3 regions of the Streptomyces sp. 11-1-2 genome follow, and region 1 is predicted to be linked to each of the others. Evidence: riboswitches for the same ligand, from Rfam matches in the RefSeq annotation. Region 1 holds a riboswitch; each other region holds the start of a gene.
The links. Region 1 has a riboswitch for S-adenosylmethionine ahead of CGL27_RS42790 (glutathione S-transferase C-terminal domain-containing protein). Riboswitches for the same ligand answer to the same signal wherever they lie in the genome.
Positions count from the first base shown of each region.

Region 2: linked by a shared signal. The riboswitch ahead of CGL27_RS14795 (aminotransferase class V-fold PLP-dependent enzyme) and the one ahead of CGL27_RS42790 (glutathione S-transferase C-terminal domain-containing protein) in region 1 are both predicted to bind S-adenosylmethionine.
Region 3: linked by a shared signal. The riboswitch ahead of thrC (threonine synthase) and the one ahead of CGL27_RS42790 (glutathione S-transferase C-terminal domain-containing protein) in region 1 are both predicted to bind S-adenosylmethionine.

Region 1 covers NZ_CP022545.1:9,960,058-9,967,508, reverse strand. The annotation lists gene CGL27_RS42805 (CU044_5270 family protein) at 1-197, shown strand, start outside; gene CGL27_RS42800 (DNA-formamidopyrimidine glycosylase family protein) at 249-1,037, opposite strand; gene CGL27_RS42795 (PP2C family protein-serine/threonine phosphatase) at 1,121-2,266, shown strand; SAM riboswitch class IV at 2,353-2,499, shown strand; gene CGL27_RS42790 (glutathione S-transferase C-terminal domain-containing protein) at 2,830-3,675, shown strand; gene CGL27_RS42785 (Mut7-C RNAse domain-containing protein) at 3,716-4,459, opposite strand; gene CGL27_RS42780 (ribonuclease BN) at 4,604-5,410, opposite strand; gene CGL27_RS42775 (MauE/DoxX family redox-associated membrane protein) at 5,710-6,570, opposite strand; gene CGL27_RS42770 (cell wall protein) at 6,567-7,262, opposite strand; gene CGL27_RS42765 (septal ring lytic transglycosylase RlpA family protein) at 7,276-7,451, opposite strand, start outside.
Region 2 covers NZ_CP022545.1:3,499,227-3,506,677, reverse strand. The annotation lists gene CGL27_RS14805 (cytochrome bc complex cytochrome b subunit) at 1-1,471, shown strand, start outside; gene trpD (anthranilate phosphoribosyltransferase) at 1,639-2,712, shown strand; SAM riboswitch class IV at 2,808-2,926, shown strand; gene CGL27_RS14795 (aminotransferase class V-fold PLP-dependent enzyme) at 3,121-4,521, shown strand; gene CGL27_RS14790 (Lrp/AsnC ligand binding domain-containing protein) at 4,614-4,895, opposite strand; gene CGL27_RS14785 (rhomboid family intramembrane serine protease) at 5,133-5,849, opposite strand; gene CGL27_RS14780 (hypothetical protein) at 6,003-6,248, shown strand; gene CGL27_RS14775 (NYN domain-containing protein) at 6,269-7,451, shown strand, end outside.
Region 3 covers NZ_CP022545.1:5,313,650-5,321,100, forward strand. The annotation lists gene murQ (N-acetylmuramic acid 6-phosphate etherase) at 1-748, shown strand, start outside; gene groL (chaperonin GroEL) at 896-2,521, opposite strand; gene CGL27_RS22180 (cold-shock protein) at 2,889-3,095, opposite strand; gene CGL27_RS22185 (MoaD/ThiS family protein) at 3,505-3,783, opposite strand; gene thrC (threonine synthase) at 3,780-5,081, opposite strand; SAM riboswitch class I at 5,100-5,241, opposite strand; gene CGL27_RS22195 (glucosyl-3-phosphoglycerate synthase) at 5,434-6,381, shown strand; gene CGL27_RS22200 (trehalose-6-phosphate synthase) at 6,497-7,451, shown strand, end outside.

The DNA of each region.
Region 1 (7,451 bases):
GCAAGGTCACCGACCGGCTCGGCCGGGTGGGGCAGGCGTTCCGGTTCACCCCCGCTTCCTCCGGGATGCGGTACCTGATCGTCCTCGATCCGGACGACGGCAACGTGCTGGACGTCGAGGAGACCGTCACCCGGGACGATCCGGAGTACAAGCTGAAGGCGGGCGACGTGATGTCGTACAAGGCGTGGGTGTCCTGATCGATCGGGCGCGAGGGCGCCGAGCGGGCCGCGGGTCGCCCCGGGCGGGCGTCAGCCGCCGTCCCGCTGGCAGTGGGGGCACCACAGGCTGGTCCGCCCCGCGATCCGGCCGCGCCGCAGCGGATGGCCACAGCGGGGGCAGTGCGGGTCCGGGTCGTCGCGCTGTCCGGTGAGCCAGTCCGGGTCGTCCGGCACCCGCCCCGCCCGCACCGAGGCGCGCAGGACCTCGCGTATCGCGGTGTGGAGCCGTTCGTGCTCGTCGTCGGTCAGCGCGTTGGCCGGCCGCTGCGGATGGATCCGGGCCCGCCACAGGATCTCGTCGCCGAGCAGGTTGCCGAGCCCGGCGATCACGGTCTGGTCGGTCAGCGTGGTCTTGACGCGTCCGCGCCGCCCCGCCAGCAGCCGGTCGAGATCGGCCCGGCTCAGGGAGAGCGCGTCCGGGCCCTGATCGCCGAGGATCCGGTCGACGTCGGCGTCGGTGGCGGCGAGCCAGATGCCCTGGAGTTTGCGCTGGTCCTCGTAGCCGAGGCGGTGGCCGTCGTCGAGGTCGAAGGCGACGCGCTCGAACCGGCCGCCCGGTTCGGAGTCCGCCCCGCAGACCAGCCGCCCGGTCATGCCGAAGTGCACCACGACCGTGGGCCCGTCGGTGGGGGCGATCAGCCACTTGCCGTGGCGGCGCGGCGCGGCGAAGCGGCGGCCCTTGAGATCGCGCTTCAGCCGCTGCGCGGTCACCCCGTGCAGCACGCCCGCGTCGGCGACCTCCGCCCGCTCGACGCGGTGGCCCTGGGCGCAGGAGGCCAGCGTTCGCCGGAACCCCTCGACATCCGGTAGCTCGGGCATAGCGTCAGGCTACGCCCGGGGCCTCCGTCGCGCGTTACGGAGAACCACCCCCTTAGCGGCTTTCATCAGATAAGGTCCAAGTTATGCGATTCATGCGCTTCGCCCCGGGGGCGAGCGGTCGCAGCCATACGCTGTTCGCGGTCACACGGTGTCTGCCGTTCCTGGTCCTGGCGGCGGTGCTCAGCATTGAGCTCTCCCCCGTGCACACCCTCTACACCGGCCCCCTGCTCTCCCCGGCGCCGGCGCTGGCGGCGGTGACCATGGGGCCGTTCGGCACCGGCGGGGTGGCGCTGCTGGCCACCGCGGTGAGCGCGATCACCGCCACCCACAACAATGTCTGGGGCAGCGAGATGGTGTACGCGAATCTGCTGGCCCTGCTGGTGGTGGCGCTCGCGAGCGTGGCGACCAGCGCGGTGCGGGTGCGCCGGGACCGCGAGCTGGCCCAAATCCGCCGGATCGCCCAGGTGTCCCAGAACGTGGTGCTGCGGCCGCTGCCCGCCCGGATCGGTGTCGTGAACACCGCCAGCGTCTATTTGGCGGCCGAGCGCGACGCGCAGATCGGCGGGGACCTCTACGAGGCGATGTGCACCCGCTACGGAGTGCGGCTGATCGTCGGCGATGTGCGGGGAAAGGGGCTGGCCGCGGTACGGTCCGCCGCGGCCGTGGTGGGCGCCTTCCGGGAGGCGGTGCACTACGAGCAGGACCTGGCCGAGGTGATGCACCGCTGTGCGGCCGCGCTGGCGCGCGAGTACGAGCTGCTGGACCGCTCCCAGCTCCAGGACCCGCAGGAGTTGGCGGAGCAGTTCGTCACCGTGCTCCTCGCCCAGGTGTCGGACGAGTCGCTGGTCGAGCTGATCAACCGCGGGCATCCGCCGCCCCTGGTGATGCGCGAGCGCAAGGTGCGCTCCCTGGACCCGGCGCGCCCGCTGCCGCCGCTCGGCCTCGAGGAGTTCCTCAGCCCTCCCCCGATCTGCGTCGAGACCTTTCCGTTCCTGCCCGGTGACCGGCTGTTGCTGCACACCGACGGCGTGGTCGAGGCCCGCAACCACTACAACGAGTTCTTTCCGCTGCACCGGACCATGGAGACGCTGGACGGCGCCACCCCGGGCGAGTACCTGGACCGGCTGCGCCACGCCCTGGTCCGGCATGCCGAGGGACGGCTGGCGGACGACGCGGCCATGGTCCTCATCGAGCGGGCCACCGGCGGCGCGCGGCGGCCGTTCCGCTGAGCGGACATCCACCGTGCCATCGGCCCGCGTTGGCCATCCCGGCATGGGTTGACGCCGTCGCGGAGCGCGACGACACTGTCAGGGACGGTCACGATTGTCAGTGCCCACCGTGCGGAATCCCCGCTCAGGTGGGTCATCGGCCCCGGCTCGCTGACAGGCAACCCTTCTCCCGCGACGGGGTGCCCCCGGGTGACGACCAGGTTCCGTCGGTGTGGACGGGACAAGCGCGGTCTCGCTGCCTCGCGAGCCCCCGATGATGGGATCGGTGAGATGCCCAGGACCGACAGCGACGAGGACTGCGCCCGTCGGCGTCCCCGGCCGTGGTCCCCGCTACGCCGTCGCCACCTCCTGACCAGGCGTCTGCACATCGATCTGCTGCGCATCTGCAGCGCCGCCAGTCCAGCCGGCTGAATCGACGCGGTCACCGAGCGCGGCCCACCGCGCCGGGATCGGGTGTGTCCCGGCACCGTCCCGGCGAACGCCCCGCGCGGGCTTCCCTTCCGTTGCGCCATCGGCGCCGCCCAGACCGGCGGGCCGGGGCTCCGTCCTTGCCTTGGAGAGCCATGTCCGAGACGTTTCCGGTCAGTTCAGGTCCTGCCGCTCTTCTCGACCCCCACCCCTGCTCGCCCCGCCCCCGGATCGCCCCGCCCACTCCGCCGCACCGCTTCCGCAGCCGCATCGGCGTCGACCTCGCCGGTGGTTTCTATCCGGTGCCGCATCGCTATCGGCTCTATCTCTCCGCGAGCTGTCCGCTCTCGCTGCGCGTCTCCATCACCCTCGATCTGCTCGGGCTGCGGGACACCGTCGCCACCACCCTCGTCGGGCTCCCGGACGACACCCCCGAAGCGTTCGCCGCACTGCGCGGGGCCTACGAGGCCACCTGGCACCGCTACGGCGGACCGGTGGACGCGCCCGCGCTGTGCGACGGCTGGACCGGACGTGTCGTCAGCAACCACACGCCCGACATCCTGCGCGACCTCGCCGGCCACCTGAGCGACCACGGCGGACCGGGACGTCCCCGGTTGCGCCCGGCGCCCCGCGCCGCGGACATCGACGCCCTCCGTGAACTCCTCGACGAGGATGTCACCCACGCGGCGCGGCAGGCCGGGACGGCGCGCGAGGCGGAGTGCCGGGACGCCGCGCTGGAGCGGCTGCTGACCGCCCTCGGCCGACTCGACCGCAGGCTCGCGACCGCGCCGTACGCACTGGGGGACGAGCTGACCGCCGCCGATGTGGACCTGTGGGTGGCCCTCGTCCAGCTCGACACCGAGCACCGGCTCCGCCCGGACGCCGACGCCGCCCAGCGGGTCTCCCGCCATGGGCGGCTGCGCGCCTATGTGCGGCGGCTGCACGCCCATCCGGCCTTTCACACCACGATTCCGGAGGCCCTCCAGGACGACGTGTCCTGAGTTCGCGCCCAGGACCAGGCGCCCTGCCCGGCGGCTCCGCTCAGGGCAGGGCGGGCCGGGCGTCGCCGAACTCGTCCATCGCCCCGGCCACAATGGCCTCCAGCCGGGCGTGGTGGGCGCCACGCCAGTAGACCCGCTCGCAGACCGTGCAGCGGGCGAAGACCTCGTACGTGCGCCGGGTGCCGTGCTGGAGCAGCTCCCGGACCGACTCCTTGTCGGCGTCCTCCAGCGGGCCGTTGCAGGCGGTGCAGCGGGTCCAGGGCGCGAGGCTCGGGGTGAACCGGCCGAGGACGTCCCCCAGTTGCTCATCGGGGCGGTCGCTGTAGACATACGCCCCGGCCCACAGCTCACGGCGGCGCAACAGCCCCCGGTCGCGGGAGAGCAGCACCCGGCGCTGGGCGGCGGAGCGCGCGGCGAGCTCGGGGTCGCCGATGTCCTCGCTCTCGTACGCGGCGTCCACACCCAGCAGCCGCAGCCGGCGCGCGAGCGTGCCCAGGTGCACATCGAGCAGAAAGCGCAGCGGGGCGCCCGGCACCCGCTGCGGGCGGACGACCGGATGGACCTCCACGGTCTCCCCCGCGCTCGGCACATGCGAGACGGCGGTCTCCTCGCCGTTCACCACCAGCCGGCCGACCTCGGTGAGCGGGACCCCGAGCGACTCGACGACATGGCCGAGGGTGGAGGCGCCGTCGGTGACCACGGCCGTCCAGGGCCGGCGCCGCTCCTGGACGGCGAAGAATCGCAGTTCAGGAGCGAGACTGAGATGGATCTCGGGTCCGTTCACACCGCCAGCATGCCAGGCGCGCCCGGCCCGGGGCGACGGCGTTTCGGGTCCGGCCCCGGGCTTGACGATCATGGAAGCGACCACCGGCGGGAGGCGTCGCGCCAGGGTTCGCGGGCCACTCCCGCGTGATCGTCGGCCAGGGCGTCAGTCCGCCGGTGGCGCCGCTTTGGCCCGGTCGCGCCGCCGCTTGCGGCGCCATGCCACCATCCGCAGATACTCCTCGTACAGCACCCGGCCCAGCAGCGCACCGCCGAAGACCACGAATCCGACTCCGACCAGCCAGGACTGGACGACCAGGACGGTGCCGACCGGGCCGTAGGAGACGGCGTTGGAGGCGATCAGCGGGGAGAACACCAGCTGGGAGAAGACCCGCAGCCCCAGCAGCCCGACGCCGGTGGCCAGCGCGCCGGGCAGCAGGGCGCCCCAGCTGATCCGCCCACCGAGCAGCAGCCGCTGCGACCACCAGAAGAACAGCACTGTGCCCAGCACCGCCACCAGCACCCGCGAGATGCCGGGCTCCAGATGTGCGGAGAGCAGCAGATAGCAGATCAGCCCCACGAACCACACCAGATGGCGCCAGGCGGTGTGCCAGCGGCCGGCCGGAAGCTCCCACACCTTCTCGTAGCCGACCTGGAGCACCGTGCCGAAGCGCAGGCTGAAGACGGCCAGCGTGGCCAGACCGAAGGCGGTGGTGGACTCCAGCGCCTGCTTGGGCGGGGCGAACAGATGCTGCACCTCGTCCCGCGAGGTCGAGGAGAGCCCGAGGCCCTCGGCCAGCCACTGGGCGAAACCGAGCCGGTTCACCGGATCGGCCGCCGCGACCACGATCAGCAGGGGCACCAGGGTGAGAAAGCCCAGGGCGGCGAAGCCCATCGCGCGGTGCAGCAGCTCGAAATCGCTGCCCCGCCGCCATCCGCGTCCGATCGCGGACCGGTGGAACGCGTCCTCCATCCGCCGCCACCATCTGGGCCCCCGGGAGCCGGACGCGGACCGATGCTCGGACATACACCCACTCCCCTACCGGCGCCACCGGCTCAGCCCCCGGCAGGCGGGAACGCGCGCCGGGCGGCGCGCGCGCCGCGGGCCCCCCTCGGCAGGGGTGTCGGTCAGTACGGGTACGGGTGTCGGCCGGGCTTGTCCATCCATGCCTGGTACGCCTCGGCACCCATCTGCGCTGGACGCCCCGCGGTTCGATCGTTTTGTCCAGGAAATTTTCGTTTGATCCAGATTACCCGCCGAGCGCCGGCCTCTCACGCCGTGGCCATGACCGGGGCCCCGCTGTCCGCGTCGATGACGCTGACCCGGACGGCGGGCTCGCGCACCGTGTCCAGGCTGGCCGCGGCGTCCACAGCGAAGAGCACCAGAACGGGCCTGGCGGCCGTGCCGCCACCGTGCACCCCGGCGAACTGGAGGATGCGCCAGCCGCCGTCGTCCCAGTGGTCCAGCAGCGCGGAGCGCACCACGCGGGAGGCGCTCTGCCAGGCGCGCGAGCGCTCCAGCAGTTCGACGGTCGCGGCGACCGGGACCGCCGCCGGGGCACCGGTCGCGGCGAGCGGATGTCCGGCGATCCGCAGCCGCAGTCGGCGCAACGGCATTCGCCAGCGGCGGTCCGGATCGGCGGAGAGGGCCGTCAGGGCCGCCGCCGCGGCCAGGACCAGCCACAGCGCCGCGGCCGGACGGCGGGCCGCCGCGGTCCACCAGGGCTGCTGGGCCAGGGCCGCCGCGACCCCGCCCGCGAGAACCGCGGCGGCGCGGACGAAGGCGCGCCAGGTGAGGGGGGCGTCCTGCCGTGCCGTACAGCCGCAGGAGGAGCCGGGCGCGGCGGCGTGGGCATAGCCGAGATAGCCGAGGAAGCCCGCGCCGAGGAGGGCTGCCGCCGCTCCCGGGAGCGGAGTGGCGGGCGGCGCCAGCAGCGCGGCGGCGAGGAGGAGTTCGACCGCGCCGAGGGCGCGCAGGACGAGCGCGGCCCGGCCGCCGTCGCGCAGCAGCCGTGCGAGCGCGGTACGGGGCGCCTGCCGGGCGGTGCCCCGGCCGAACAGCTTGCCCGCCCCGGCCGGTCCGAGCACCCCGGCGAGCACCAGCGGGGCGAGGGCGCAGACCAGGGCGCTCACCGCCGCCTCCCCGCACCGGGCGCGACCGCGACCCGGACGAGGTCCACAGAGCCGTCGGACGGCCGCCACGCGCCCAGGACCTGGGCGCTCTGTCCGATGGTGAGCCGGGACAGATCGGCGGTGGGCGAGGCGTCGCCGTACGCGGCGCTGGTGGTCCGCGCCATGAGGTTGCCGACGATCTCGTGCTGCCCGTGAGCGAGATGCAGCCGGGTCTTCTCGATACCGCGGATGGTGGCGTGGAGGTTCACGATGTTGACCCACACGGCGTCGGCGGCGAGGGTGCCGTCGGGCAGGGGGAGGCCGCGGGCGTAGAGCCCGTCGCCGGTCTCGATGTCGGCCGCGGTGGTGGCCCGGGCCTTCCAGACGCTGGTGGCGTTCGTGACCCGCACGCGGGAGTGGTCGCCGTAGGAGCCCGCGACCTCCAGGACGTCGTGGTTGATCGCGGTGATCCGCCCCTCGGCGAAGGCGCTCTCGGCGACCGCGGGGTCCAGGGGGCGGATGGGTGCGGCGAAGGCGGCGTCGGCGTCCACGGCGCCCAGGGCGGTCGCCCCGATGACTCCGGTGCCGAGGGCTCCTGTGCTCAGGGCTCCCGTGCTCAGGGCTCCCGTGCCGATGACGGTGGCGCCGCGGAGGGCGGCGGCGGTGAGGAAGCGACGGCGGCCGAGGGGGTCGCCGGTTCGGTACGCGCTCATGGCCGTGCCCGCCTCATTCGAAAATGGAGACCGGCAGGGTGCCGGAGCTCAGGCTGCCGATGGCGGAGAAGGCGGCGGGGGTGAGGTCGATGACGCGGTTGGTGCGGCAGACCCCGTCGCAGCAGGTGGACTCGGAGCAGAAGCTGCGGGTGCGCGGGCCGCAGTCGCTGACGGTGACACAGACGCTCG
Region 2 (7,451 bases), 6.5 Mb from region 1:
CTACAGCTTCATCATCATCATCCTCACGGGTGTGTATCTGACGCTGTTCTTCCACCCCAGCATGGAAGAGGTCACGTACCACGGCCCGTACGTCCCGATGCAGGGCGTCAAGATGTCCGAGGCGTTCGCCTCGACGCTCGACATCAGCTTCGAGGTGCGGGGCGGTCTGCTGATCCGGCAGATTCACCACTGGGCCGCGCTGGTCTTCCTGTGCGGCATGTTCACGCACATGATGCGCGTGTTCTTCACCGGTGCGTTCCGCAAGCCGCGTGAGATCAACTGGCTCTTCGGCTTCCTGCTGTTCTTCCTCGGCATGCTGACCGGCTTCACCGGCTACTCGCTCCCCGACGACCTGCTCTCCGGCACCGGTCTGCGGTTCATCGAGGGCGTGTTCCTGTCGATCCCGGTGGTCGGCACCTACATCTCGATGTTCGTCTTCGGCGGCGAGTTCCCCGGGATGGACCTCATCCCGAGGCTCTACCCGGTCCACGTCCTGCTGCTGCCGGGCATCATGCTCGGCCTGCTGGTGGCGCACCTGATCCTGGTCTTCTACCACAAGCACACGCAGTACCCCGGGGCCGGAAAGACCGAGAAGAACGTCGTCGGCATGCCCCTGCTGCCGGTCTACATGGCCAAGGCGGGCGGCTTCTTCTTCCTGGTCTTCGGTGTGATCGCGGTCCTCTCCGCGGTCGCGACCATCAACCCGGTGTGGACCATCGGTCCCTACCGGCCCGATCAGGTGTCCACCGGCGCCCAGCCCGACTGGTATATGGGCTTCGCCGAGGGGCTGGTCCGTGTGATGCCCGGCTGGGAGATCACCGCCTGGGGTCATACGCTCGTCCTGGGCGTGTTCATCCCGATCGTGCTCTTCCCGCTGGTCCTCTTCGCGATCGGGCTCTACCCGTTCATCGAGTCCTGGATCACCGGCGACAAGCGTGAGCACCACATCCTGGACCGTCCGCGCAACGCCCCGACCCGTACGGCCTTCGGTGTCGCCTGGCTGACCGCGTACTTCGTGATGCTGATCGGTGGCGGTAACGACCTGTGGGCCACCCACTTCCACCTGTCGATCAACTCGATCACGTGGTTCGTGCGGATCGGCTTCTTCGCCGGCCCGGTCCTGGCGTTCATCGCCACCAAGCGGATCTGCCTCGGCCTCCAGCGGCGCGACCGCGACAAGGTGCTGCACGGCCGTGAGACCGGCATCATCAAGCGGCTGCCGCACGGTGAGTTCGTCGAGGTCCACGAGCCGCTCGCGCAGGAGCAGCTGCACATGCTGACCCAGCACGAGCAGCCCGAGCCCTACGAGATCGGCCCCGAGACCGACGAGAACGGGGTCAAGCGGAAGGTGACGCCCGCGCAGCGGGTCCGTTCGAAGCTCTCCAAGGGCTACTACGGCGAGGACAACGTCATTCCGAAGCCGACCCGCGAGGAGTACCACGAGATCACCAGCGGCCACGGCCACCACTGATCTCCGCCGTACCGCTCTCGCACGTCAGCTGACGCCACAGACCAGGGCCCCGGCCCGGACCACACGGTCCGGCCGGGGCCCTGGTCGTGCTGCCGATAGGCTGGCGGCGGGCCTGCTGACGTGCGCGGCCCCTTCCCTGCCCACCCCCACGGATCCAGGAGCGGACCATGGACGTTGTGACCCCCGCCGGAGGCGACAGCACCGCGACGGCCCGCACCTGGCCGGACGTACTGAGCTCGCTGATCGCCGGCCGGGACCTCGATGCCGACGACACCGCCTGGGCCATGGACCGGATCATGCGGGGCGAGGCCACCGACGCCCAGATCGCCGGTTTCGCGATCGCGCTGCGCGCCAAGGGCGAGACGGTCTCCGAGGTGGCCGGGCTGGTGCGGGCCATGTACGAACACGCCAAGGTGATCGAGGTGCCCGGGGCGACCGTGGACATCGTCGGCACCGGCGGCGACCGCGCCAGGACCGTCAATATCTCCACCATGTCCGCGCTGGTCGTCGCCGGTACCGGCGCGCGGGTCGTCAAGCACGGCAACCGCGCCTCGTCCTCCGCCAGCGGCGCCTCCGACGTGCTGGAGAAGCTCGGCGTCAACCTGGACATCACCCCGGAGCGGGTGGTCGAGGTCGCGGAGGAGGCGGGGATCACCTTCTGCTTCGCGGTGAAGTTCCACCCGTCGCTGCGGCATGTCGCCTCGGCCCGCCGCGAGCTGGGCGTCGCCACCCCGTTCAACCTGCTCGGCCCGCTGACCAATCCGGCGCGGGTGAAGTGCCAGGCGACCGGGGTCGCGGACGCCCGGATGGCGCCCATCATCGCCGGGGTGCTGGCCGAGCGGGGCTCCTCCGCGCTGGTCGTCCGCGGCGACGACGGGCTGGACGAGCTCACCGTGACCACGACCTCCCAGGTGTGGGAGGTCCGGGGCGGCGCCGTGCGCCAGGAGACCCTCGACCCGCGGGACGTGGGCATCGAGCGGGCCCCCATGGAGGCCCTGCGCGGTGCGGACGCCTCGTACAACGCCGATGTGGCCCGCCGGCTGCTGGCGGGCGAGCGGGGCCCGGTTCGGGACGCGGTGCTGCTGAACTCGGCGTCGGCGCTGGTGGCGCTCGAGCCGGAGCCGGGGGACAAGCCCCTGGCGGAGCGGATCGCGGCGGGTGTCGCGCGGGCCGCCGAGTCCATCGACTCGGGCGCGGCGCGCGACGCCCTGGAGCGGTGGGTACGGGCCACCCACGCTTAGGCGTTGCCCTTACGGCGCCCATGTTCTGTCCGTGCCCTGTCCGGGATGCGGACAGGGTATGGGCGCCGTCGTACGGCATGGCATACTCCTGACCAGGTCACGAGTGACAGCGACTACGGCCCCGGCCCGCTGTCCGGCAACCCTCCGTCCGTGGCGGGGTGCCCCGGGTGATGACCAGGCCGCCAGGCAGCGAGGCCGGCGGCAAGCGCGGACCCCTCGCACTAGGGGTCCTGGTGGTCGAGGGAGTTCTTCCGTGATGCAGCGAATGCGCTAGGGCCGAGCGGCCCGTTTCTCCTCCTGTGCTCCGCGCGGTGTGGCCGTGCGTCGAGCGACTTTCCGCGCCCTGACGGCCCGCCTACCGCCGTCTTTGTGCGCGTCACGCCTTCGACCCTCCCGGGAGACTTCGCCATGTCCGCGCGCCCTGCTGCCACCGCTTCCGCTTCCGCCGCCTCCGCCGATTCCTCCGTCGCCGCCTGTGAGCCGCTGCCCGTGCTGGGCAGCGATGTCCTGGTGCCCCTGGTCACCGGGGGCGAGGTGACCTACGCGGCGCTCGACTACGCCGCCAGCGCCCCCGCGCTGCGGCGGGTCTGGGACGACATCGCCGCCTACGCGCCCTACTACGGCAGCGTGCACCGCGGGGCGGGCTACCTCTCGCAGCTCTCCACAGACCTCTTCGAGAACAGCCGTAAGGACGTCGCCGCCTTCCTCGGCTGCCGCGAGGACGACCAGGTCGTCTTCACCCGCTCCACCACCGATTCGCTCAACCTTCTGGCCGCCGTGGCGCCGCGGGGCACCGAGGTCTTCGTCTTCGAGACCGAGCACCACGCCTCGCTGCTGCCGTGGGAGCAGCGGGACGACGTCACCGTCCGCTACCTCAGCGCCCCGCGCTCCCCGCGGCAGGCGGTGGAGACGCTGGAGCAGGCGCTCGCGGGGCGCGCCGAGGGCCCGGCGCTGGTCTGCGTGACCGGCGCGTCCAATGTGACCGGTGAGCTGTGGCCGGTGCGGGAGCTGGCCGCGGCCGCGCACGCACACGGCGCCCGTATCGTCCTGGACGCCGCGCAGCTCGCCCCCCACCACCCCGTGGACATCGCGGAGGCGGACGTCGACTGGGTGGCCTTCTCCGGGCACAAGCTGTATGCCCCCTTCGGCGCCGGTGTGCTGGCCGGGCGCGCGGACTGGCTGCTGGCGGCCCGGCCGTATCTGGCGGGCGGTGGTGCCAGCCGTAAGGTGACGCGCAGGGACGACGGGGGCGTCGACGTCGAGTGGCACACCACCGCCGCCCGGCACGAGGCGGGCTCGCCGAACGTCATCGGCGTCTACGCGATCGCGTCGGCGTGCAGGGCGCTGGCCGAGGCCGGTTTCGAGGGCCTGGTCGCCCGTGAGCGGGAGCTGATCGAGAAGGTGCGGGCGGGGCTGGCCGAGGTGCCCGAGGTGCGGGTGCTCTCGCTGTTCGGCGACGACGCCCCCCGGGTCGGCGTGCTGTCGTTCGTGGTGGAGGGATGGAACAGCTCCCACTTCGCGGCGGCGCTCTCCGCGGAGTACGGCATCGGCGTACGCGACGGGCTCTTCTGCGCGCATCCGCTGGTCCGCACCCTGCTGGACAGCGAGCCCGACGAGCCGGGCGAATGCGGCGCGCCGGAGGCCGCGCCGGGGGAGCGCTCGCTGAACGCGATCCGGGTCAGCTTCGGGGCGGGCACCCCGGACGAGCATGTCGAGCGGTTCGTGGGCGCCGTGAAGGAGCTGGTGCGCGAGGGTGCCCGGTGGAGCTACCGCACCGAGGACGGCCGCTGCGTCCCGGACCGCGGCTGAGCCCCTGGGCCCGGGGCGGCGGGGCTGAGGGAGCCGCTGGGTCCCGGGGCCCGGGGCCGGGGCCCCGGGGCCGAGGCGCCGAGGGCGTGGCGCTAGCCGTCGAGGCCGATCGCGAACGCCGCCTCGAGGTCGTGCTGCGAGTACGTCCGGAAGGCGATGTGCGTCTCGGTCGAGGCCACCCCCGGCAGCTTGCTGATCTGGCCGGTGATGATGTCCGCGAGGTCGTCGTGCCGGGCCACCCGCACCATGGCGATCAGATCGTGTGCGCCGGTGACCGAGTAGACCTCGCTCACGTTCTCCAGCGCGGCGATCTTCTCGGCGGTCTCCGGAATCCGGTCCACGCTGGTCTTGATGAGCACGATCGAAGTGATCACGGCTGGCTTTCTCCCTCACTGGCCCTGGCTGCGCCGCCCACTCTAAGGGGTCTTGAGCAAGCCCGGGCGGCGTCGCGGGGCGATGGGCGGCGCCTGGCCGCACCCCGCTCGTCGCGCGCAGCACCTCCCTCAGCTACCGCTGGGCGGTGCCCCCCGCGCTCTCCTCACGGGGCACGCCCATGCTTGCCCCTCGCCCCTCCCCCTCGGCCCTGGCGGGCCTGGGCGGTCCCCCCTCCTTCACCCACCCGGACTTGCCCAAGACCGCTTAGCCCTCCGCCCGAACCGCCCCCACGCGTAGAGAAAGCCGAGCGTGAAGCCCACGAGATGGGCGAGATAGGCGACGCCGGGGCGGTCGTCGGCCTGCCGGGCGGCCAGCCACTGGAGGGCCACCCAGAAGATCAGCACCGCCCAGGCAGGAAAGCGCAGCGGCAGAAAGAACAGAAACGGAAAGAGACTGGTCACCCTGGCCCGGGGAAACAGCCACAGGAAGGCGCCGAGTACCCCGGAAATGGACCCGGAGGCGCCCACCAGGGTCTGGGCGGAGTCGGCGTGCGCGGCGGCGTAGCCGAGCAGCGCCAGATAGCCCGTGACGAGGTAGAAGACGGCGAACTGGACTCGTCCCATCCGCTCCTCGGTCATCGCCCCGAAGACGTAGAGAAACAGCATGTTGCCGAGCAGATGCAGCCAGTTTCCGTGCACGAACAGCGCGGTCAGCGGGGCGAGCGGCTGATCGGGGGCGCCGCTCCACAGGGCGCTGGGCACCACTCCCCAGCGCTCGAAGTACGTGGACTGGGCCTCCACCAGCCGCCCGCCCGTGCCATAGCCGGGGTTGAGCCCCGAGGCCGGTCCGATGACGAAGAGCAGGCAGCAGCTGACGATCAGGCCGTATGTCACCCACGGGCGGCCGGGCCCCGCCATCCAGGGGCGGTCGCGCCCCGACGACGTCTCGATCATGGTCAGATCATTCCGTACCGGGCGCAACCTGCACAGAGCGCCCCGCCGCGCTCCTGCCCGGGACGCGGGCGGGACGGGCCCGGCGCGGGGCAAGGCTCAGGCCGTAGGGTTACAGGACGCCGCCGACGAGCCGAGAAGCGAGGACCCGCAATCATGGCCGTGCCCCTGCCGACCGCCCAGACCCGCTGGCGTTGCACACTGTGCGGCAACCTCACCCGGTTCGATGTGACCCGCTCGACCAGAGCCGTGGAGTATGTGCATCTCGACTTGGCCGGGGAACCCGGTGTCGAGGAACGCGAGGTGCTCAGTGAGACCATTGAGTCAGTGCGCTGTCGCTGGTGCAACGCGGTCGACCAGGTTGAACTCGTGGACCGCCCCGGCACCGGCCCGAGCGCCTGAGAACGGAGCGATGACAGGTGGTGGAGCGGACCGGTGACCCCGGGGCGGCCGGTGATGCCGAGAGCGTCACCGAGGCGCTGGACCGCCCGCTGCCGGAAGGAGTGCGGCGGCGGGTGGTGGCGCTGGTCGCGGACACCTTCGGCGGCCTGACGGTCACCGAGCTGCCCACCCAGCTGCGGCAGTACGCCCGTTTCACCCCGACCCGCCGCGCCAAGTTCGCGGGCAACGCGATGGCCGCCGCGGTGGAGAGCGACCCCGTCTTCCGGCAGCGGATCGCGGGACGGCTGCGGGAGACCCAGCGGGAGCTGGCCGACGCCATCGAGGGCGGATCGCCGCCCGCCGCGGCCGATCCGGTGGATGTGGCGGCGGTGGCCTATGTGCTGCGGCCGGTGGGCTGGGTCAAGCTGGTCGAGGCGGCGGGCGAGGAGGCCCAGCGGGCCTCCGCCGAGCGGGCCGGTGAGGAGGCGGCGCGCGAGCTGCAGCGGCTGCGCGACGAACTCGCCGAGGCCAAGGCGGCCACCCGGCACGAGACGGAGCGGACGCGCACCGAGTTGGAGGCCGCCCGCAAGGAGAACGACGGGCTGCAGCGCAAGCTGCGCAGCGCGCAGAGCGATGTGCGGCGGGGCGCGGCCGCGGTGCGCAAGGCCGAGGCCGAGCTGGAGTCCGTACGGGCGGAGGCGGCGGCCCGTCAGGCCACCGCGGACAGCGAGGCACGGCGGCTGCGGGCCCGACTCGCGGAGGCGGAGTCGGCGCTGGAGGCCAGCCGGCGGGCGGTGCGCGAGGGGCGCAGCGTGGAGGACATGCGGCTGCGGCTGCTGCTGGACACGGTGCTGGACGCGGCCCAGGGGCTGCGGCGCGAACTGGCCCTGCCGCCCGCGTCGATGCGCCCGGCGGACATGGTGGACGCCGTGGAGCCGGGGAAGATGACACCGAAGGACATAGCGACCAGGGCGCTGTCGGAGATGGACCCGGCCCTGCTGGACCAGCTGCTCGCGCTGCCGCAGGCGCATCTGGTGGTGGACGGCTACAACGTCACCAAGACCGGCTATCCCACGATGCCGTTGGAGAAGCAGCGGCTGCGGCTGCTGGGCGGTCTCGCGGTGCTCGCGGCCCAGACGGGCGCGGAGATGACCTGTGTCTTCGACGGGGCCGAGCTGGCCGCGCCGGTGCTGCTCGCGCCGCCGCGCGGGGTGCGGGTGCTGT
Region 3 (7,451 bases), 4.6 Mb from region 1:
CGACGCCATCGCCGCGCGGATGTCCCGTGGCGGCCGTCTCCTCTATACGGGCGCGGGCACCGCCGGACGGCTCGGGGTGCTCGACGCGAGCGAATGCCCGCCCACCTTCAACACCCGGCCCGAGCAGGTCGTCGGGGTGATCGCGGGCGGCCCGGACGCCGTGGTGACCTCGGTCGAGGGCGCGGAGGACAGCGCGGAGCTGGCCGCCCGCGACCTCGACCTGCTCGGGATCGGCCCCGACGACACGGTGGTCGGCGTCTCGGCCTCCGGCCGCACCCCGTACGCCGTGGGCGCGGTCGAACACGGCCGACGGCTCGGCGCGCTCACCGTCGGACTGTCCTGCAACGCCGACTCGGCGCTCGCCGCCGCGGCCGACCACGGCATCGAGATCGTCGTGGGGCCGGAGCTGCTCACCGGCTCGACGCGGCTCAAGGCGGGCACGGCCCAGAAGCTGGTGCTCAACATGATCTCGACCATCACCATGATCCGGTTGGGCAAGACCTTCGGAAATCTGATGGTCGATGTGCGCGCCTCCAACGACAAGCTGCGCGCCCGCTCCCGGAGGATCGTCTTCCTGGCGACCGGCGCCTCCGACCAGCGGATCGAAAGCGCGCTGGCGGCCACGGACGGCGAGGTGAAGAACGCGATCCTCACCATCCTGGGCGAGGTGGACGCCTCGACCGCCGAGAAGCTGCTCGCCGAGGCGCACGGCCATCTGCGCGCCGCCCTCGATGCGGCTGAGGAGTAAGCCCCGGATACGCCGGGCCGCGGATACGCCGGGCCGCGGATCCACCCGCCCCCCAAAAAACGCCGTCGGGGCGGCACCCCTGGGAGAGGGTGCCGCCCCGACGTCTTGGACGGTACGACCGACCGGCGAACGAACGCGCCGAGTCGATCAGAAGTCCATGTCACCGCCCGGCATGCCGCCCGGAGCGCCCGCCGGGGCGGCCTTCTCCGGCTTGTCGGCGATGACGGCCTCGGTGGTGAGGAACAGCGCGGCGATCGACGCGGCGTTCTGCAGCGCGGAGCGCGTGACCTTGGCCGGGTCGATGATGCCCTCGGCGATCAGGTCGACGTACTCACCGGTCGCGGCGTTGAGGCCGTGGCCCGGGGTCAGGTTGCGCACCTTCTCGACCACGACGCCGCCCTCGAGACCGGCGTTGACCGCGATCTGCTTCAGCGGGGCCTCCAGGGCCAGGCGCACGGCCTGGGCACCGGTGGCCTCGTCGCCCTCGAGCTCCAGCTTCTCGAAGACCGAGACGGTCTGCAGCAGGGCCACGCCACCACCGGCGACGATGCCCTCCTCGACGGCCGCCTTGGCGTTGCGCACCGCGTCCTCGATGCGGTGCTTGCGCTCCTTGAGCTCGACCTCGGTGGCGGCACCGGCCTTGATGACGGCCACGCCGCCGGCCAGCTTCGCCAGGCGCTCCTGCAGCTTCTCGCGGTCGTAGTCCGAGTCCGAGGACTCGATCTCGGCTCGGATCTGGTTGACGCGGCCCTGCACCTGGTCGGTGTCGCCGGCGCCGTCCACGATGGTGGTCTCGTCCTTGGTGACGGTGACCTTACGGGCGCGGCCGAGCAGGTCCAGCCCGGCGTTCTCCAGCTTGAGGCCGACCTCCTCGGAGATGACGGTGCCACCGGTAAGGATGGCGATGTCACCGAGCATGGCCTTACGGCGGTCACCGAAGCCCGGGGCCTTGACGGCGACGGACTTGAAGGTGCCACGGATCTTGTTGACGACCAGGGTGGCCAGGGCCTCGCCCTCGACGTCCTCGGCGATGATCAGCAGCGGCTTGCCCGACTGCATGACCTTCTCGAGCAGCGGGAGGAGGTCCTTCACGCTGCTGATCTTGGAGTTGACGATCAGGATGTACGGGTCGTCGAGCGACGACTCCATACGCTCCATGTCCGTCGCGAAGTACGGGGAGATGTAGCCCTTGTCGAAGCGCATGCCCTCGGTGAGCTCGAGTTCGAGCCCGAAGGTCTGCGACTCCTCGACGGTGATGACACCTTCCTTGCCGACCTTGTCCATCGCCTCGGCGATGAGCTCACCGATCTGGGTGTCGGCAGCGGAGATGGAGGCGGTGGAGGCGATCTGCTCCTTGGTCTCCACGTCCTTGGCCTGCTCGAGAAGCTGGGCGGAGACGGCCTCGACGGCCTTCTCGATACCGCGCTTGAGCGCCATCGGGTTGGCACCCGCGGCGACGTTGCGGAGGCCCTCCTTGACCAGCGCCTGGGCGAGGACGGTCGCGGTCGTCGTGCCGTCACCGGCGACGTCGTCCGTCTTCTTCGCGACCTCCTTGACCAGCTCGGCGCCGATCTTCTCGTACGCGTCCTCGAGCTCGATCTCCTTGGCGATGGAAACACCATCGTTGGTGATCGTGGGGGCGCCCCACTTCTTCTCGAGGACGACGTTACGGCCCTTGGGGCCGAGGGTGACCTTGACGGCGTCGGCGAGCTGGTTCATCCCGCGCTCGAGGCCGCGCCGCGCCTCCTCGTCGAACGCGATGATCTTGGCCATGTGAAGTGGTCCTCCCAAGACGGGGTGGATTGCTCCGGACCGCGCTGGCGCCCGCGACGGACGGCCTGCCTACCGTGCGGTTCCTTGCCCCGCATGGCCTGGCGGGCCTCACCGACCCGGTCCTTCTGTCACTCTCAACGTCAGAGTGCTAACGCCAATGATTAGCACTCGGACCTATAGAGTGCAAGCGGCCGGAGGCCATCCTTGGGGGGTGGCGGCCGGGTGACGGGCGGGCGCAAGCGGCCGGAGGCCATCCGCCCCCTGCATCAACCCCGTAACGATCAGCGCGGACACGCCGAAGGGTCCGTACCCTGGCCGGGACACGGACCCTTCGGACTGTACTGTTCAGCTGCGTCGCGTCGGCGCGTCAGCCTACGGCCACGCGGACCATGTCGGCCTGCGGGCCCTTCTGACCCTGCGAGATCTCGAACTCGACCCGCTGGCCTTCCTCGAGGGTGCGGTACCCGTCCATCTGGATCGCGCTGTAGTGGACGAACACGTCCGCACCACCGTCGACCGCGATGAAGCCGTACCCCTTCTCCGCGTTGAACCACTTGACGGTGCCCTGAGCCATTCCTAACTCCCCTATTGCTGGCCCTTGCGCAGGACCGCACTCCGCGGACCCGGGTCAGACCTCACCCCCCGGATGTGGGGGGTGTGCGCCGGAACGCGTCGACCGCCGCTGAATGTATCCGTCCCAACGCCCTCTGCAACAGGTCAATCGGACGAGAATTCTGGGCACGGCCGAACGGTTAAAAGTGAGAATTTATGTGAAGTTCGGGCAAGCCGGGCGGGACATAGGGAACCAACCCGACAATTCGCGCTCACACTTTACGCACAACTTGACGAGTTCTCATATGTGGTTCCGGCCCGGGGGCCATCGGGGAATCAGGGCAACTGTATCGCGATTCCACACACGGAATCGCCCCGTCCGGTTGTCCCCGGACGGGGCGATGCCAAAGGTGAGGAGGGTGGACGCGGGGTCAGCAGCCGCCCGCGACCGCCGGGATGATCGAGATCCCGGCACCGTCCGGGGTAGCCGTGGCCAGGCCATCGGCGAAGCGGACGTCGTCGTCATTGACGTAGACGTTGACGAAGCGGCGGAGCTTGCCGGTGTCGTCCAGCACGCGGGCCGCGATGCCCTGGTGGTTCTTCTCCAGGTCCGCCAGGACCTCGGCGAGGGTCGCGCCCTCGGCGGGGACCTCGGCCTGACCGGCGGTGTAGGTGCGCAGGATGGTCGGGATTCGGACGTTGACGCTCATGCGAGACCAGCCTCTCGGAACGAGTCAAGGGTGGGGCGGATGATGGCGGAGGGACCCGTGGTGGGGGCCACCGCGTCGAGGGTCTTGAGGCCGTCGCCGGTGTTGAGCACGACGGTCGTCAGGGACGGGTCGAGCAGACCGTCCTCGATCAGCTTCTTGGTCACGCCGACGGTCACCCCGCCCGCGGTCTCCGCGAAGATCCCCTCGGTGCGGGCGAGCAGCTTGATCGCGTCGACGATCTGCTCGTCGTTCACGTCCTCCACCGCGCCGCCCGTACGGCGGGCGATGTCCAGGACGTAAGGGCCGTCCGCGGGGTTGCCGATGGCCAGCGACTTGGCGATGGTCTGCGGCTTCTGCGGCCGGACGACGTCATGGCCGGCCTTGAAGGCGGCGGAGACCGGGGAGCAGCCCTCGGCCTGGGCGCCGAAGATCTTGTAGGGCTTGTCCTCGACCAGACCGATCGCGATCAGCTCCTTCAGCCCCTTGTCGATCTTGGTGAGCTGGGAGCCCGAGGCGATCGGGATGACGATCTGGTCCGGCAGCCGCCAGCCGAGCTGCTCGCAGATCTCGTACGCCAGGGTCTTGGAACCCTCGCCGTAGTACGGCCGCAGATTGACGTTGACGAAGCCCCAGCCCTCGCCCACCGGGTCGCCGATCAGCTCGCTGCAGAAGCGGTTGACGTCGTCGTAGTTGCCCTCGATGCCGACCAGCTCACCGCCGTAGACCGCGGCCATGACGACCTTGCCCGCCTCCAGGTCGTGCGGGATGAAGACGCAGGAGCGGAATCCCGCACGGGCGGCCGCGGCACCGACCGCGCCGGCGAGGTTGCCGGTGGAGGAGCAGGAGAGGGTGGTGAAGCCGAAGGTGCGGGCGGCCTGGACGGCGATGGCGACGACCCGGTCCTTGAAGGAATGGGTGGGGTTCCCGGAGTCGTCCTTGATGTGCAGTTCACCGGTGACGCCGAGCTCACGGGCGAGGTTGTCGGCCTTGACCAGCTGGGTGAAACCGGGGTGCAGGCTGGGCAGGTCCGCCACGTCTGCCGGGACGGGCAGCAGCGGGGCATAGCGCCAGATGCTGTTCGGACCGGCTTCGATGCGCCGGCGCAGCTCCTCCGGGTCGCCGGCCGGCAGCTCGTACGCGACCTCGAGCGGCCCGAAACAGACCTCACACGCGAAGATCGGGCCCAGATCGAACCGCTCACCGCACTCCCGACAGGACAATGCGATGGCGGGACCGAAGGCACCGGAGGCGTCGGAGGTGGAGGAAGTGGTTGAGCTTTCTACTGACTGCACAGCCATGGATGGCGAGGCCCTTTCTCCTCATCTTCCTCGCGACGCATTTCGCCACGAGACGGAATTGGCACCTTCCCGAGCTGGGAGCCTCGCTGCGGAATGCGAGATCAGCTGGAGGGTTGCCGGGGCTTCAACGGGCCGTTCCCTCTGCCCCTCTGGATGAGCGGTATGGCACCGGGCGGACCCGGGCGTTTGTCAGCACGGCATCATCACGGGCTTCCTCGGTAAACACCGAGGTCGACCCCGACATACGACGGCCATGTGCGTTGTTCAAGACTGTAACCGACGGCCCGGATGGTTGAGCTAGCCGTCCGATGCGCGAGATGGATCACAGCGACCACGGCAGGGAGAGACACAGGTGCTGGATGAGGTGGAGCGCTGGCTGAAGCACCGCTCCTGGTCGGCCGACGACCGGCCGCTGGACCGCCTGCTGGATGCGAAGCGGGGCTCGGCGACGACCCTGAGCGTGGTCCTGCCCGCCCTGAACGAGGAGGCCACGGTCGGCGAGATCGCCGCGACGATCCGCCGGGAGCTGATGGGCGAGTCGGCACCGCTGGTGGACGAGCTGGTGGTGCTGGACTCCGGCTCGACGGACCGCACCGCCGAGGTCGCCACGGCGGCGGGCGCCACCGTCGTCCCCCGCGACTCGCTGCTCCCCCGGCTGCCCGTGCTGCCCGGCAAGGGCGAGGTGCTGTGGCGGTCCCTGCTGGCCACGAGCGGCGACATCATCTGCTTCATCGACGCCGACCTGCGGGAATTCGATCCGCGCTTCGTCTCGGGGATCGTCGGTCCGCTGCTGACCGACCCCACGCTGCAGCTCGTGAAGGGCATGTACGACCGCCCGCTCGGGGAGCTGGCGGGCCAGGGCGGCCGGGTCACCGAGCTGGTCGCCCGCCCGCTGCTGAATCTGCACTGGCCCCAGCTGGCCGGATTCGTCCAGCCGCTGGGCGGTGAGTACGCGGCGCGCCGCACGCTGCTGGAGCGGCTGCCCTTCCCGGTCGGCTACGGGGTCGAGCTGGGGCTGCTGGTCGACGCGCTGCACACGGTGGGTCTCGACGCGCTCGGCCAGGTGGACATCGGGGTGCGCAAACACCGCCACCAGGACGGGCTGGCACTCGGCCGGATGGCGGCCGCGATCTACCGCACCGCGCAGTTGCGGCTGGCCCGGGGCCATTTGGTGCGTCCGCGGCTGACCCAGTTCGACCGGGGCGACAACGGCTTCGAGCCGCGCACCACGGCCGTGGACACCGAGGAGCGGCCACCGATGATCGAGATACCGGAGTACGCGGAGCGGCGCGCGGCGTGACGCACCCGGGCGGCGCGGCGTGATGACCCCGGGCCCCGGTATCAGGCGATGGCTCCTACGGGGCAAGAAACCGTACGTACGTTTGCGCGGGGCCGCGGCTGGCTAGGCTCGCGACATGGCAGTTCCGCGCACCGCCCCGATCCTGGTCGCGTCCAATCGCGGTCCGGTCTCGTACAGCCTGGGCGAGGACGGCTCGCTCACCGCCCGGCGCGGCGGTGGCGGGCTGGTCTCCGGCCTCAGCGCCATCGGCCCGGACGCGAACGCGGTGTGGGTGTGCGCGGCGCTCGGGGAGGGTGATCGCGAGGCGGCCCGGCGCGCAGGGGACAGCCATCTGAACCCCGGTGACACCGGCGGCCAGCAGGTGCGGATGCTCGACATCGCGCCGGATGTCTTCGCCGCCGCGTACAACGGCATCGCCAATTCGGTGCTGTGGTTCGTTCACCATCTGCTCTACCAGACCCCGGTCGAGCCGGTCTTCGACGCGGAGTTCGCCGACCAGTGGGCGGCTTACGAGACCTATAACGCGGCCTTCGCGGACGCGCTCGCCGAGGAAGCGGTGGACGAGGCCGTCGTCCTGGTGCAGGACTACCACCTGGCGCTGGTGCCCGCGATGCTCCGCGAACTCCGCCCCGACCTGCGGATCGGTCACTTCTCGCACACCCCCTGGGCCCCGCCGGACTACTACCGGCTGCTGCCGGACGACGTCGCGGCGGGTGTGCTGCGCGGCATCCTCGGCGGCGACCGCGCCGCGTTCCTCACCGAGCGCTGGGCCGGCGCCTTCGCCGACTGCTGCGCGGCCGTGCTGGGCGCGGAGATCGTCCGGGACGGTGACGGAGACGGCGACGGCCCGCCGACGGCCGTGCGCTTCGAGGGGCGGGAGACCCGACTGGGCGTCCACGGCCTGGGCGCGGACGCGGACTTCCTGCGGCAGCGGTCGCGGCAGGCGGATGTGGACGAACGGCTGGCCAGTCTGCGGGCGCAGATCGGGCCGGACCGGAAGTCGATCGTCCGGGTGGACCGCACCGAGCTGTCCAAGAACATCGTGCGCGGGCTGCTGGCCTACCGGCGGC